3 regions of the Tigheibacillus halophilus genome follow, and region 3 is predicted to be linked to each of the others. Evidence: predicted binding sites of a transcription regulator. Region 3 holds the regulator's gene; each other region holds the start of a gene.

The links. The regulator Rex, encoded in region 3, represses fermentation and respiration genes when NADH is low (regulators of the CRP and FNR family bind a similar motif). The targets are predictions, from matches to a motif close to TTGTGAAATATTTCACAA.
Region 1: the regulator Rex is predicted to act here: its motif matches at 3,565-3,582, upstream of qoxA (cytochrome aa3 quinol oxidase subunit II).
Region 2: the regulator Rex is predicted to act here: its motif matches at 2,040-2,057, upstream of ACFSMW_RS11805 (hydroxymethylglutaryl-CoA synthase).

What each region holds. Positions count from the first base shown of each region.
Region 1 covers NZ_JBHUIZ010000012.1:197,729-202,722, reverse strand. Annotated here, with positions in the region: gene qoxC (cytochrome aa3 quinol oxidase subunit III) at 1-573, opposite strand, end outside; gene qoxB (cytochrome aa3 quinol oxidase subunit I) at 554-2,524, opposite strand; gene qoxA (cytochrome aa3 quinol oxidase subunit II) at 2,564-3,436, opposite strand; gene ACFSMW_RS12150 (hypothetical protein) at 3,950-4,219, shown strand; gene ACFSMW_RS12145 (DUF1646 family protein) at 4,412-4,994, opposite strand, start outside.
Region 2 covers NZ_JBHUIZ010000012.1:117,751-122,744, forward strand. Annotated here, with positions in the region: gene ACFSMW_RS11790 (YibE/F family protein) at 1-23, opposite strand, end outside; gene ACFSMW_RS11795 (YibE/F family protein) at 20-1,126, opposite strand; gene ACFSMW_RS11800 (cysteine hydrolase family protein) at 1,340-1,912, shown strand; gene ACFSMW_RS11805 (hydroxymethylglutaryl-CoA synthase) at 2,191-3,363, shown strand; gene ACFSMW_RS11810 (S8 family peptidase) at 3,522-4,994, opposite strand, start outside.
Region 3 covers NZ_JBHUIZ010000016.1:6,698-11,691, forward strand. Annotated here, with positions in the region: gene ACFSMW_RS17935 (ABC-F family ATP-binding cassette domain-containing protein) at 1-883, opposite strand, end outside; gene moaC (cyclic pyranopterin monophosphate synthase MoaC) at 1,110-1,604, shown strand; gene ACFSMW_RS17945 (redox-sensing transcriptional repressor Rex) at 1,606-2,247, shown strand; gene ACFSMW_RS17950 (nuclear transport factor 2 family protein) at 2,424-3,476, shown strand; gene ACFSMW_RS17955 (YdiK family protein) at 3,584-3,784, opposite strand; gene ACFSMW_RS17960 (CPBP family intramembrane glutamic endopeptidase) at 3,790-4,503, opposite strand; gene groES (co-chaperone GroES) at 4,869-4,994, shown strand, end outside.

The DNA of each region.
Region 1 (4,994 bases), on a different contig from region 3:
CAGATAGACGAAGCTGAAGATGAAGATCCAGACAACATCTAGAAAATGCCAATAAAGCGAGAATATGAATGCTTTATTGGAGGTTTCAGCTGTAATGCCGCGCTTGCCTATTTGCATTAAGATCGCAAGACCCCAGAAAGCACCCAACGTGACGTGGGCCCCGTGAGTACCAAGCAGTGTCAGCAAACTGGAAGTAAAAGCACTGACAGTAATGCCCGCACCGATATGGACGTAATGCACGAACTCGGAGATTTCAACTCCCAGGAAAGTCAAACCAAGCAGGAGCGTGATGGTGATAAACGTGATTGTCGCCTTTTTATTACCAAGACGCATCGCATTAACTGCCAGCCCGATCATGAAACTACTTGTCAGCAGGACGAATGTTTCAATCAATACTGGCGTCAATTCAAAAATTTCACTGCCCGCTGGCCCGCTCCCCGTACGGTTAACCAGCGTAAAATATGTTGCAAACAAAGTTCCGAAAAGGGCAATTTCTGCTCCCAGGAATATCCAAAAACCCAATATTTTCAAGCGGTTCTGTTCCGTACTATATTCAAGCGAGTTGGTTTTCATCATGACTGTTCACCCCAGCTTTCTTTTCAGTTTCCATAATTTCTTCTACAGAAATATGGTAACCAGGATCTTTTTCAAACGAACGATACAACATACAGCCAAAGATTGCCAGTGCTGAAACAATTGCCGGAATCCACATGCCAAATACCATGCAGAATCCAAAGACAAAGAAGATCACACCCATGATGAACGGTAATCCACTATTGCTCGGCATATGAATCGGTTCATATTTTCCATTAAACAGCTTCTTGCCTTCTGTTTTTGTATCCCAGAATGCTTGCGTTGATTCTACCGTTGGGATGATGGCAAAATTGTACGCTGGGACTGGGCTATGTGTGGCCCATTCAAGCGATCTTGCATCCCAAGGATCTGATGTGACATGTCTTTTCGCATATCTGGTGCTCCAGTAAACATTGTAGACAATCAGAATGAATCCAATTGCCAACCCAAGCGCACCAACAAACGAAATGAGGTTTAACGGACCAAAACCTGTCGCAGCTGAATAAGTGTACATCCGCCGTGCTTGCCCATTCAAACCAGTGATGAACATTGGGAAGAAGGTGACGTTGAAGCCGACAGCTACAAACCAGAAAGCCCATTTGCCTATTTTTTCGTTCAGACTGAAACCGAAAACTTTTGGCCACCAGTACGTAAACCCGGCAATAACAGCAAATACAGTACCCGGAATCAATACATAGTGGAAGTGTGCGACAAGAAACATCGTATTATGGTATTGATAGTCGGCGCTTGCCATCGCAAGCATGACACCTGTCACACCGCCAATCAAAAAGATTGGTATGAAGGCCATCGACCAGAGCATCGGTGTTTTAAAAGTGATTTTCCCTTTATGCAGCGTAAGCAGCCAGTTGAACATCTTCACGCCAGTCGGTACAGCAATCGCCATCGTAGTGATCGAGAAAATACCGTTAACCATGACGCCGTGACCCATCGTATAGAAATGGTGTGCCCAAACCAGGAACGATAACGCAGAGATAGCGACCATAGAAAATACCATTGATTTATAACCGTACAAGTTACGTTTCGCGAAAGTGGAAATAATTTCACTATAAATACCGAATGCAGGCAAAATGACAATGTATACTTCAGGGTGTCCCCAAACCCAAAACAGATTGGCCCAAAGCATATCCATACCGCCATTTGCCATAGTGAAAAACTGTGTTCCAAATAAACGGTCCATCGTCATCAAGGCCAGCGCAACGGTCAATACTGGAAATGCGAAGACGATGATGACGTTTGTAATCAACACAGACCAGGTGAACATAGGCATTTTCATCAATGTCATGCCTGGTGCGCGCATTTTCAGGATGGTCACGATAAAGTTGATACCAGTCATCAATGTACCAATACCTGCGATCTGAATAGCAATCGCGTAATAATTCATTCCGACACTCTCACTGAATTCTGTGCTTGCAAGCGGGAAATACGCTGTCCATCCCGCATCCGGTGAACCGCCGATTACAAACGATATATTAAACAACATGGCTCCGATGAAAAACAGCCAGAAGCTAAGTGCATTCAGACGTGGAAAAGCAACATCTCTTGCACCGATCTGCAGCGGAATGACAACGTTCATCAAACCGATAATGAATGGCATAGCCATGAAAAGAATCATGATGACACCATGTGTGGTGAATATTTCATTGTAATGCTGCGCATCCAGAAGACCATTTTCAGGCATGGAGGTCTGCGCACGCATCAAAAGTGCGTCCACACCACCCCTGAACAACATGAGCAGCGCGGACAGAACATACATGATACCAATTTTTTTATGATCAACCGTTGTCAGCCATTCTTTCCAAAGATAACCCCATTTTTTATAATAGGTCACTCCAATAATGATTCCTAGCGAAACAACAACAATAGCAATTTGTGATGCTACGATCATCGGTTCATTATTTGGAACGGCGAACCTGGAGAAGTATTCCTTCATGTTGTAAACTTCCTTTCCAAGATACTATTGAAAAACACGTTACTTTCCGTGATCCATGTTCATATCCATATCTTTATCCATATTTTTCATATCCATTTCAGGAGCCGGCATGAAAGTCAAATGGGTGCCGGTATAGGTTTGCCGGCCGACATGCCCCTCTTTAAGCAGTGTTTTAAATTCTGGTTCTGTCAGTTTTTTCGCTGTATGATGAACATCTTTTACCCATTTATCAAAATCCTTCTGCGGCATTGCCTGTGTTTCAAATTCCATTTCCGCAAAACCTGAGCCGCTGAAATTGGAATTGCGGCCAAAATAAGAACCAGGTGTATCGGCAAGTAAATGCAGTGTATTAACCATGTCACTCATGGCGTATTTTTGACCGCCAAGCTGTGGAATCCACAGACTGGTTATCGGTCCATAGGAATACAGTTTGAATTCAATTGGACGATCAGTCGGGATATTGACATAGTTTACCGTTTCAATGTTTTGTTCAGGATAACTGAAATGCCATTTCCAGTTAGATGATGCCGCATATATGACAAGAGGTTCCTGATCTTCATATCCTTTCGCCGTTGCTTCCACATCACTCGTAGACTTTACGGTCACAACGGAAAGGAAGATAACAATCAGTATTGGAATGACAATCCAAATCGTTTCCAACACCTTGCTTCCCTCAATATGTGGCGGCGTATAATCTCCCCCCACTTTTGAAGCTCGGTATTTGTAAAGCATGAATATATATAGTCCAATTACGGCCACAACGATTACCGCCATGACAAGCATGGATAATTTGATAACATGTGCTTGCGTTTCCGCTACCGGGCCTTTTGGATCCAGTACTTTCAACTGACAACCAGACAATGTCGGCAGCAGCATTACAGCGAGACCAAGCATTACCCAAATCTTTTTCATGTTATTTCCCTTCCCTCTCAATCTGACCACCCGCTTTTATGTGAATATAATCACAATGTTATCAGTGGTTTTTTTCGCTTTTTCATTGCTTCATTATTTTATTCCTGTAAAAAATGTAAAACAATAGTTTGTGAACAACGTCACAAAACTGTCAATAATTTTTATCCATAATGTGACAAACATCACTTCGACCGACCAATCCCGATTTTTCTGTTTCTTGTATACAGAAAACAAGGCTATTTTTCTGGATAGCTTTCTTACCAGAAAAAACTGCTTCCCTTTCTTTTTGTTTGCTCCATTTTGCACAAGATATGAAACCGGAATAGAATATGCTTCGATGCTAAAAGCTATGAAAGAAAGGAGGAAAACAACATTTCATTATTCCGAGGTGACGCCCATCGATTATTTCATCGTTTCAGAAATAATAAGGGGGAACTCACAGATGATCCATATATTCAGGAAGCAGCGGAAATTTATCATTATTACACCGAAATCGAGAGCAGTACTTTACAAATGATTCGATACAGGATGATCAAGGAAAAAAATGGTGCTGGGGTAATCCCGGTATTGGTTGCAGCTATTCCATGGTTATTATTTTTGTTTTCCAAACAGCTGCAGGAATTTTTATTTCAGGAAGGAAGCTTGTGGTGGCTGCTTTTTTGTATCCTTTATCTGGTTTTACTCGTTGGAGGTGTCATGCTTCATTTTCGGGAGAAAGCATGGGCAGCTTTTCACATAGCAATGATTCAAGACATATTAGAGGAGAGGAAGAATTTCAAATGAAACTTCATGCAACAACATGTCGACAGCATTTCAATTGATCGATGGCGGCATTTTACCGGTTTACGTGGAGAGGGCATTTATCAAAACCCATTTAATAGCCAGCCATCTCCTTGATAAAGGAAAAATGGCTGGCTATTCTTACTGCGTACTCTGTTCAAATCCGATTAGCGCATTTCGCATTGATTGCACGTACTATCCAAACAGTATAATGACCACAAAACCGATGAACATGAAGATAAGACCGATTGGAAATGCAAACTTTGCATATTCCATACTTGTGATTTTCAATTTTCCTGCTGCAATGATGTTCGGAATGTTCCCCGGGATCAGCATACCGCCACTGATCAAAAGTCCAAGCAGTAAATCCCGAATGGTTTCACCATGCATGGCTGGACTAACTTCCGCCGCAGCCAGCGTGGCATTATCCAAAACAGCAGACAGCATGTTAATCCAATATAAAATCAACGGATCCAAATGAAGCAGGAATTTTTCTATGAAAGGCTGAAATCCCGCACCAAGAAAAGTCAATGCCATGACGAACAAATAGATTTTAAGACTGCGGAAAATGATTTCACCATAAGATTCTGTTTGAGCTACTGTTTCATTTTCATTGTCTCCCTTTACAAGATCGCTCATTTTTTTCGGTTTGACTGCAAAAGCCGCCAATAAGCCGAAGATGATGACACCCGGGACGACATAGGCCCCAATCAGGCGGACCAGATAAAAGAAATCTTCGTTCAATTTACTGACAACAATCGTCGATAGCGGCTCTCCG
Region 2 (4,994 bases), on a different contig from region 3:
GCCAGCACCAGTAATGTGTTCATCGTTTCACCCTCTTTCGATTAACGAAGAAAATAGTTGTATACAATCCGATCGGTATCGTCAGAACGATACCGATGCCTCCAGCAAGGGCTCTGGCCAATTCCAGTGAAAGATTCATGGAAAGGGTGAACCCTAATGGTGAGGCGTTTTTCAGATATAAAATAAGCGCTGGGATGGATCCGCTGATATATGCGAAAAACAAAATATTCGTCATGGTGCCCATAATGTCTTTTCCAATATCCATACCCGATGTTTTTAGAGCTTTTATCGAAACGTCGGGATTCTTTTGGTACAGCTCGAAAACGGAGGATGACATGGTTATCGCCACATCCATCACTGCACCCAGAGACCCGATGAATAGTCCCGCCATGAACACAAGCTTATAAGGCCGGGTAAGAAATTGCATTTCTTCATAGTGCATTCCGTTTTCGGACGTCACCCACATCACAACGACAGTGACGATTAGAGAAGCGGCGGTTCCTATCATCGTAGCGATGATGGCTGCGTATGTCTTTTCATTGAAACCGTTGACGAGCAATAAGGAAATGACGGTAAAGAGCACCGCAATGATTCCGCAGATCCAAAGCAGATTTGTATTCGAGTTGCTTACATAGATATCCAAAGCATAGGAAAGTAAAATGGCATTCACTGCCAAACTGATACCGGAGAACAGTCCCTGTCTCTTGCCGACAGCCAGTAAAATGAAGAAAAATAACCAGCCTGCGAAAACGATATATGTATCCCGTTTAACATCCTGGATGCTGCCGGTTAGGTGGGAGCTCTTTTTTGTTTTATCTATCGTAACAAATAGTTCATCGCCAACATCATAACGTTGATCATAAGCTTTTGATAAAGAGTACTGATTCGTGAGTTGTATGAGTTGTCCTTTATCTTTTCCATTTTTCAATTCCGCTGTGATATGCTGTGTAGACAGCTTGTCTTTATTATGCCGGCTGTCTTTCACATTTGTCGTATCTGTGACCTTTGTTTGAATAACCTTTGCTATCGGCCGGTCATAAAAGGTCTCATTATGGGTAACAAATATGAAAGAAGCAGCGCAGCAAACTGCTAATATGATGAGAAAACAAATTTGTTTATAATTCATAGTTTTGAATGCGTCAATGATGTGTTTCAACTTCAAGCCTCCAGCTTTGTCTGCTTCCTGTTTCCTGTATGGTATTTTTACTTAACAATGCATTTAGAATATCAATGTTGCTTTTGGCGGTCAAGAAAAGCCGTCAGAAAGTGAATGAATATAGGACAGGTTACCTTTTGTTTGGGCTGGGTTGGAACATGTAAACTGCTAGGAGGGCTAAACATGAAAGAAGCGAAATCAGTTTTACTTGTAATGGATTTGCAAGCGGGAATTGTGAAAGGAAATTTACAGGATTCAGCTGCACTTGCACCATTTCAGCAGGCGATACAGACTGCAAGGAATTCAGGAGTCCCAGTCATTTTCGTACGAGTTGCATTCCGAAGCAATTATCCTGAAGTGAGTGAAAAAAATAAAATCTTTTCCGCCATTTCCAAGCGCGGCGGCTTTACGGAAACAGACGAAGCGACACAAATTGTTCCAGAAGTGGCGCCGCTTCCGGAAGAGCCGATTGTGGTCAAGCGACGCTTCAGTGCGTTTTCCGGCAGTGATTTACAGGAAATTTTACGTGCTAAACATATTGACAAGCTTGTACTTGCCGGCATATCTACCAGTGGAGTGATTTTATCGACTGTTCGTGAGGCAGCAGATAAAGATTTTGAAATGGTCGTCCTTTCTGATGCATGTGCGGATTCAGATGTCCAGGTACACGACACTCTTATGCAAAAAGTATTTCCTAAGCAAGCCGAGGTCATGACAGTCCAGCAATGGCAGGAAAGTTTACAATCCATGGAATGACTGATGTAATACTTTGTCTAAAGTGTCGCGAATGCAACCTTTGTTCCTGTCATCAGTTGAAAAAAGGAAAATCCTCATGAGCGCTCCTTCTTGCATGGACTTTTGTCTGACAGATGATACAATATATTTGTGATGTAATTCACGTAAAGGATTTATTTCATATAGTTGCAGACAGCTGCTCGAATTGGCGGTTACTCGATTGCAACCTGGAACTGCTTTTTACCATATAGAATGCATTAAATTACAAAAATAAAACCATTTTTACAGGAGAGCTGAAGATGAATATTGGAATAGATAAAATGGGGTTTTATTCTCCACATTTATACGTCGATATGAATGAGCTGGCTATTTCCCGAGATGTGGATCCGGGAAAGTTCACGGTCGGCATTGGCCAGGAAAAGATGGCTGTGGCACCGTTAACGCAGGATCCAGTTTCTCTTGCGGCAAATGCAGCTTTAGAGATATTGGATGAAACGGATCAGGAAAAAATCGACTTAGTCATTGTCGGGACTGAATCTGGCGTCGATCACTCTAAATCAATTGCTACTTATATCCACCCGCTTCTCGGATTAAATCCGCAGGCACGTGCTTTTGAAATCAAGCAAGCTTGCTATGGTGCAACTGCGGGCCTGCAAATGGCAAAGGGGCATATTGCACTGCACCCGGACAGTAAGGTACTGGTAATCGGTACGGACATTGCCAGGTATGGATTGCGTTCATCCGGCGAAGTTACACAGGGTGCCGGAGCAGTTGCAATGTTAATCAGCCGGGAACCAAGGGTACTTAGGCTTGAGGAGCATCATGCGTATCACACGGAGGACATCATGGATTTTTGGCGTCCAACGTATGCGGAGAATGCATTTGTTGATGGGAAATTTTCCAATGAACAATATATTTCTTTTTTCAATCGCGTGTGGGAACAGTATAAAGCAGCATCCCATTTGAAGCTGGCAGAATATGAAGCGATTTGTTTTCATATGCCATATACCAAAATGGGCTTGAAGGCACTAAGGACCATTCTGGAAGAAACAGATGAGGCGAATCGTGATCGTTTGCTCGCCAATTATGAAGTCAGCAAGACATTTAATAAAAATATCGGCAATATTTATACAGCATCCTTATATCTTAGCTTGTTATCCTTATTGGAAAATCAAGAAGGGTTGCCAGCAGGGGCAAGAATCGGGATGTACAGCTATGGATCGGGGGCTGTCGGTGAATTCTTTTCCGGAATTTTGCAGCCGGACTACCAAAAACAGCTGCATATCCAAAGACATGCAGATCTGTTTGCTTCCCGGAAGGAAATTAGTGTAACGGAGTATGAAGAAATTTTTCAGCAAATGCTCCCTGCGGATGGCTCGAAGGCAGATCTGGCGATAAACGAGGATCCTGCGGACATTGTACTGGCTGGCATCGAACATCATGTTCGCCAATATGTAAATAAAAAACAGTAACAAAAAGGCAACAGCCTCCCTTTGGGAGAGTTGTTGCCTCTTTGCATACTCTGGCTTTTGCAATCAATGATAAGTAACCTTTAGGTAAACTGAATATCACCGGATTAAGATATTTATCTTGCAAATAACAAGACAGCATTTATTTAATGAACGGAAGATCATTTCTTTACGGCCACTTTCGTTGCCTTGCTGATATTGCCAGCCTTATCCTTCGATGTTACGTACAGAATTGTTCCGGCTTTTTGCTTCTTGATTTTTATGTTGAAATTACCTTTGCTGTCAGTTTTTTTGGAGGCGATTTTTTTGCCTTTTTGCTTCACAACCACTGTTGCTCCAGTCTCTGTTTTTCCTCTTATGAGAGTGTCACGAGTGGTTATCTTGTTTACTTTAGGCGCCTTGGGCGGGATTTTATCTGCCACGACTATTTTAGCGGCCTTGCTTTGCCTTTTGGCGAGATCTGTAACGGTGATATGAAGCACAGTCCCGGCCTTTTGTTTTTTGATCTTGAGTTTAAAAGTCCCTTTATTGTTTGCTTTTCCGGAAGCAATGGACTTGTTGGAGTGATTCTTGATTTTCACCCCTAGATTAGCGAGTGTGGAGCCCGTTACAATAGTGGACTTATTGCTCACTGCTTTCACCTTTGGAGCTGGTGGCTTCGTTCCTTTTTTGACGATAATCTTCATGGTTGTTTTTGCTGAACCGTTTTCTCCTGAGAGGTGGAGTACAGTGTCAGCCCGCTGCACTTTTTTTATGCTTACTTTGAATTTTCCATTGGAATCAGCTGTGGCTTTGCCAAGTACCTGTTTCCCTTTTTTTATCGTAATGCGGGTCCCCTTTTTAGCAGAACCGGTCAATGAAATCATATTATCTTTAAGTTTGCTGACATTCATTCGCAAGTCAAGTGCACTCACGGCGCTAAAAGCGTTCAACCGCCCCCATCCTGAAGCATAATCATAGCCGGGCTGCTGGCTGCAAGGGACGATTTCGTAGTCATCATTGTAGCATTCCAAATATTTATTATCTTGTTCCTCCATGGCAATATCATCTGCTGTGTTCGTTAATAAATGTTTGATTTGAGCTGGCTTCAGTTTTCGATCCTTTGCAAGCAGCATGCCGGCTACAGCAGTAACATGCGGTGCTGCCATAGATGTGCCAGACATATAAGTGACGTTGCCGTTTGGCAGAAGGCTCGGGATGTCAGAGCCAGGTGCGACGAGAGCCAGTTCCTTGCCAAAATTGGAATAGTCACTGGTAATGTCCAGCTTGTTTGTTGCCCCGACAGCGATTGCATAACGGGAAGATGCAGGATAATCTATTTCTTCTGAACCATCATTTCCACTGGCTGCTACGATAGTGACATTTTTATTTGCGGCATACTTCATAGCGTGTTCAATTGTCCTGCTGTAAGGACCGCCGAGACTTAAATTTATCACTTTTGCCCCTTTGTTGACGGCATATATGATACCTAGAGCGATTTGCTCTGTTTCTCCTTCGCCATATGCATCAAGCACTTTGACTGGCAGAATTTCAGCTGATTGATTCACTCCGGCCATGGAATAACCGTTGCCGGCATTTGCTGCGATGATGGCCGATACATGCGTGCCATGACCTTCATCATCGCTTGCATCATT
Region 3 (4,994 bases):
GGCTCTGTGCGCGTTTTGTAGTGGAGGCACGTACAATATTTTTCTGAATGAAGTCTTCCATTTTTTTAATTTCTGTTTGCTGTTTCTCATATTCATCCAATTCTTGCTCGTATTGAAGAGCGCGTTGTTCCAAATAAGATGAGTATGTGCCGTGGTATTTTTTTATATGATGGCGCGACACATCATAAATGATGGAAACGGTCTTGTCCAAGAAATAACGGTCGTGAGAGACGATGACGACCGCACCCGGATAGCTTGAAAGATACCCTTCCAGCCATGTCAGTGTTTCAATATCCAGATGGTTGGTCGGTTCATCCAATATTAATATATCTGGTTTTGCAAGAAGCAATTTACCGAGTGCCAATCGTGTTTTCTGACCGCCGCTGAGTTCATTGATCACGGTGGCTTCATCGTAATCACCAAAATGCAACCCGTGCAGTACTGTACGAATTTCTGACTCATAATTGTAGCCGCCGGCTTTTTCAAAGGCATGCTGCAGCTGGTCATAATTTTTAAGCAGCTGTTCATAATCATTGGAACTCAAAGCCGCAGCATTGGCCATTTTTGTTTCTAACTCGCGAAGTTTCTTTTCCTGTTGAAGAATATCGGTGAAGACTTCCAGCATCTCATCCCAAATGGTATGCTCTGATTCAAGGCCGGTATGCTGAGATAAATAACCAGTACTGACATCCTTCGGTTTGAAAAATTCGCCCGTGTCATACGATTGCAGGCCGGCCATGATCTGAAGCAGGGTAGATTTTCCCGCTCCATTTCTGCCAACAATAGCCATCCTGTCTTTCATTTTTACTTCCAATTTGATATCGGATAATATTTCATCGGCTCCAAAGGATTTGGAGATGCCGTTGAGTTGCATCAAAATCATACGCTTTCACCTCTATTGATAAATCCTCCCACATCTCAGTGTATCTTAAAGGGAATCAACTGGGCAATCCTTTTGTGAAAAGAATCACGACTTCCGAACGATTTTCTGCTAGAATAGGAATGAGATCTTTTGAACTATTTGCTTTGTTCTTGGTTATTATACATTGGGAACGACAAAATGATATCAGAAATAAAACATATTAGTGAAGGGAAGGATGACGGTACAGATGGCTGAATTCACACATTTTAACGAGCAGGGACATGCCCGAATGGTTGATATCAGCGGCAAAGCGGACACAGAACGTACAGCGTTGGCTGCAAGCAGTATTTTCGTCAATGAGGAAATCCATGAAGGCATCGTGAAGCAAACAATAAAAAAAGGCGATGTACTTGCTGTTGCACAAGTAGCGGGAATCATGGCTGCCAAAAAAACGTCTGACTGGATACCGATGTGCCATCCGCTTTCACTGAAAGGCGTCGATATATCTTTTAGCTGGGAGCAAGCGGGAGATACGTATGAATTGAAAATAGAAGTCTTTGTAAAAACCAAGGGAAGTACCGGGGTGGAGATGGAGGCGCTGACAGCCGCATCTGCGACGGCATTGACAATTTATGATATGTGTAAGGCATTGGATAAAGGGATGGTTATCGGCCAAACATATTTATTGGAAAAGAAGGGCGGGAAATCCGGGGATTTCCATCGGGGCATGAAGGAGGAGTAATATGGAACGCAAAATTCCACAAGCCACTGCAAAGCGTTTGCCGCTTTATTATCGTTTTTTAAATAATTTACAGCATCAAGGCAAATCACGGGTTTCATCTAAGGAGCTGAGTTTGGCTGTCAAGGTTGATTCAGCGACTATTCGCAGAGATTTTTCTTATTTTGGCGCTTTAGGCAAAAAAGGATATGGCTATAATGTAGAATATTTATTGGGTTTTTTCCGTAAAACATTGAACCAGGATGAATTGACGAATGTGGCAATCATCGGTGTTGGTAATTTAGGTACAGCATTTTTACATTATAATTTCTTGAAAAATAATAACACCAAAATCGTGATGGCATTCGATGCAGATCCTGAGAAAGCGGGCCAGGATGTTGAAGGAGTCCCTATTTATTCAATCGATGAGCTGGAAGAAAAACTGAAGGACGTGAAAGTGGCTATTCTGACAATCCCCGCGCAGGTCGCAGATGCTGTCACCGAGCGATTGGTCAATTGCGGGATCGAAGGCATTCTGAATTTCACTCCCGCCAGGATCAGTGTGCCAAGTCATATTCGCGTACATCATATCGATTTGGCGGTTGAACTCCAGGCATTGGTATATTTCCTGAAGCATTATCCTTTAAATGAAAAAGAAGAAATATGAGCATAACAACCTGGCAGCGGATTTTCGCTGCCAGGTTTTTTTATGTACAGGATAGTCATGGGTATTAAGGCTCAATATTTTGAAAAGATGGTACTTTCGACATCTTCTATTCATCGCTTGCATTGGCTATGATGAATTGGTGAGAAAAAGAAAAACGTAGAGGAGAAGTGCAAACAATGTGGGGTAAAAAACTGATGGCTCTTTGCGTGATGCTATTACTGAGCTTGGCTATTGCTGCCTGTTCAGACAACGCCAGCAAAGATAAGAAGGATGAAGACAAAACGAAAACAGAAGAAAAGGGCAGTAAAGTTGCTGCGGCAGAAAAAACAGAGACAGACAAAGAAAAAGAAAATGCTGTCGCTAGCGATGAAGTGTTATTTGCTGTATTGGATGCTAATTTGCAAGCATACAAAGATAAAGACCTTGATGCGTACATGGACACGATCCATAGTGGATCTCCTGTGTTCGATACGACCAGACAACAGATGGAAGCGATCATTGACAAAGATCTGGACATGGAAATCACGGATATGAAAGTAGAAGAGAAAAACGAGGATAAAGCAAAAGTGAGTTATGTGCAACGGACTGTAGCGAAGGAACCAATTCCCGAATTTAAAAACAATGAAGTGAAGGGTTATCATGAACTGCGCCAGGAAGACGGCCAATGGAAAATTTACGCCTCACAGGCGAACGATGTGACGTATCTGGATGAGGATGGCAATCCGATTGATGAAGATACGATTGCAGAAACGCAGGCAAGTGCTGATAATGGTGAAATGGACGGACAATATGCAGATCAGCTAAAGCAGATGCAGCAAACCATCGCCATGAAATTGACGGTAGCGGAATATACTGAAGATGATGGCTTTGCTTCCGCACTTTTCACCATTGCTGATGGGAAATATAAGGATAACCAGGTTACATTGGAATATGTAGCAGGTGCCAAGGGCGAGCTTTCACCGAAGGAATGGATGGAGCTTGTGCGAGAACAGTATACAGCACAGGTCGGCGACAAGTTCGATTTGCAAGTTTACGATACGACGAAGAATGAAACGATGTTCGAATTGGTTATCAAAGCTGACGATGACCAGATCGATCAGGCACAAATCGGCCGTGTTTTCTTTAAAGGGAATGATTTGTACGCAGTGACATTCGGTGCTTCAGGGGCGGATGAAGTCCCTAAAGAAGTCAAACAGGATTTGACAAAGGTATTGAAAAAGGTGAAATAGGAATCGATCAAACGGGTTACTCTGGAAAAGACAGCATGTCTCAATCAAAAGCGAATGTCTCGTTCAACCAAAAAAGCGTCCATCGCCTGGACGCTTTATATAAAAAGTTATTTTTTTTGATCCCGTTTCAGTTTAAAATGCAATCCTATTAATTTGAACCCCATGCCGAAATCCAAGGTGGCAATCACTGCCAATAACATAGTAGTGATATTCCACATCGTGTCATGCGCGCTGCGGACCGCAAAAAATATGAATAAGGCCCCCATGGCGAAATATAAAATAGCCCGGCTGATAAGAGATGAAATCATAAAAGTTATCCTCCAATAATTTGCTGCTGTATGAAATTCATTTGCTGTTCCAATTTTTCCATTTTTTCCGGGGTCAACAACAGCTGCCCCAATACTGCGGTCGTGTTCATCCCCATATGAACAAGGATTGGAACGATAATCCGTTTTGTCTTGACATATAGAAATGCAAATGTGAGCCCCATAGAAGCATACACCAGAATGTGTTTAGGGTCTTGATGGATAACAGCGAAAATGACTGATGAAATCAATGCGGCTATCCAAAAATTGGTGCGGTTATACAATGCTCCGAAGATGATTTTTCGGAACAGGATTTCCTCCAAAATCGGTGCGATCAACACAGGAATGACGTAGAATATTGGAAATGCTTTTGATATATCCATGATATTTTTCGTGTTTTCCGATTCTGTTTTTATACCGAATACATGGATTTCAATATTTGCAGCTAAAGCTTGTGCTGCCAGTGCCATAAATACGCCGCCGATTATCCATCCAACCGTGGTGCCTGTGGCGGATGCGTCCGGGGATACTCCTTCCTTCATATCCGGTTTCATCAATAGAAGGAAGACGACAAGGCCGGCGAGGAAACTGAAAATGGTAAAGTAAATGATTGCCTCGGCCTCTGTCAGTTTAAATAGAAAGTAAAATAAAGGGGCGCCAAGAATTACGGAAAATTGCATAATCACGTAGGAAATGACTACCCACCAATAGCGTTTTGTCAAAGTATAACCGTCCCTTTCGAAATTGGAATCATCTATTCATTGTATGTGCTTGAACATTTTTTATTTCAAATCCAACTTTATTTATCATGCACAATGCTATAATATAATTCATTCTAACATATTACGGATATCGGAGGCGACTGTGGTCATCCAGAGCAAAAAAAGAAAAAGATTTTTCGTTTGGCGATTCGGGAATTGTCAAACGGGTGGCTGCGAGATTTGTCTAAAAAAGCAGAACGAAATTGAAGTGCAATGCTTGCAATTTCAGACAGAATTAATTATTATAATAATGGTGTTAGCACTCAGTTGCTTTGAGTGCTAAATTTAAAAAATACTTTTTGATAGGAATTAAGGAGGTTGTCTACATGATTAAACCACTAGGAGATCGTGTTGTCATCGAGCTCGTAGAACAAGAGGAAAAAACAGCAAGCGGAATCGTATTGCCAGACTCTGCAAAAGAAAAACCGCAGGAGGGCAAAGTTGTTTCAGTT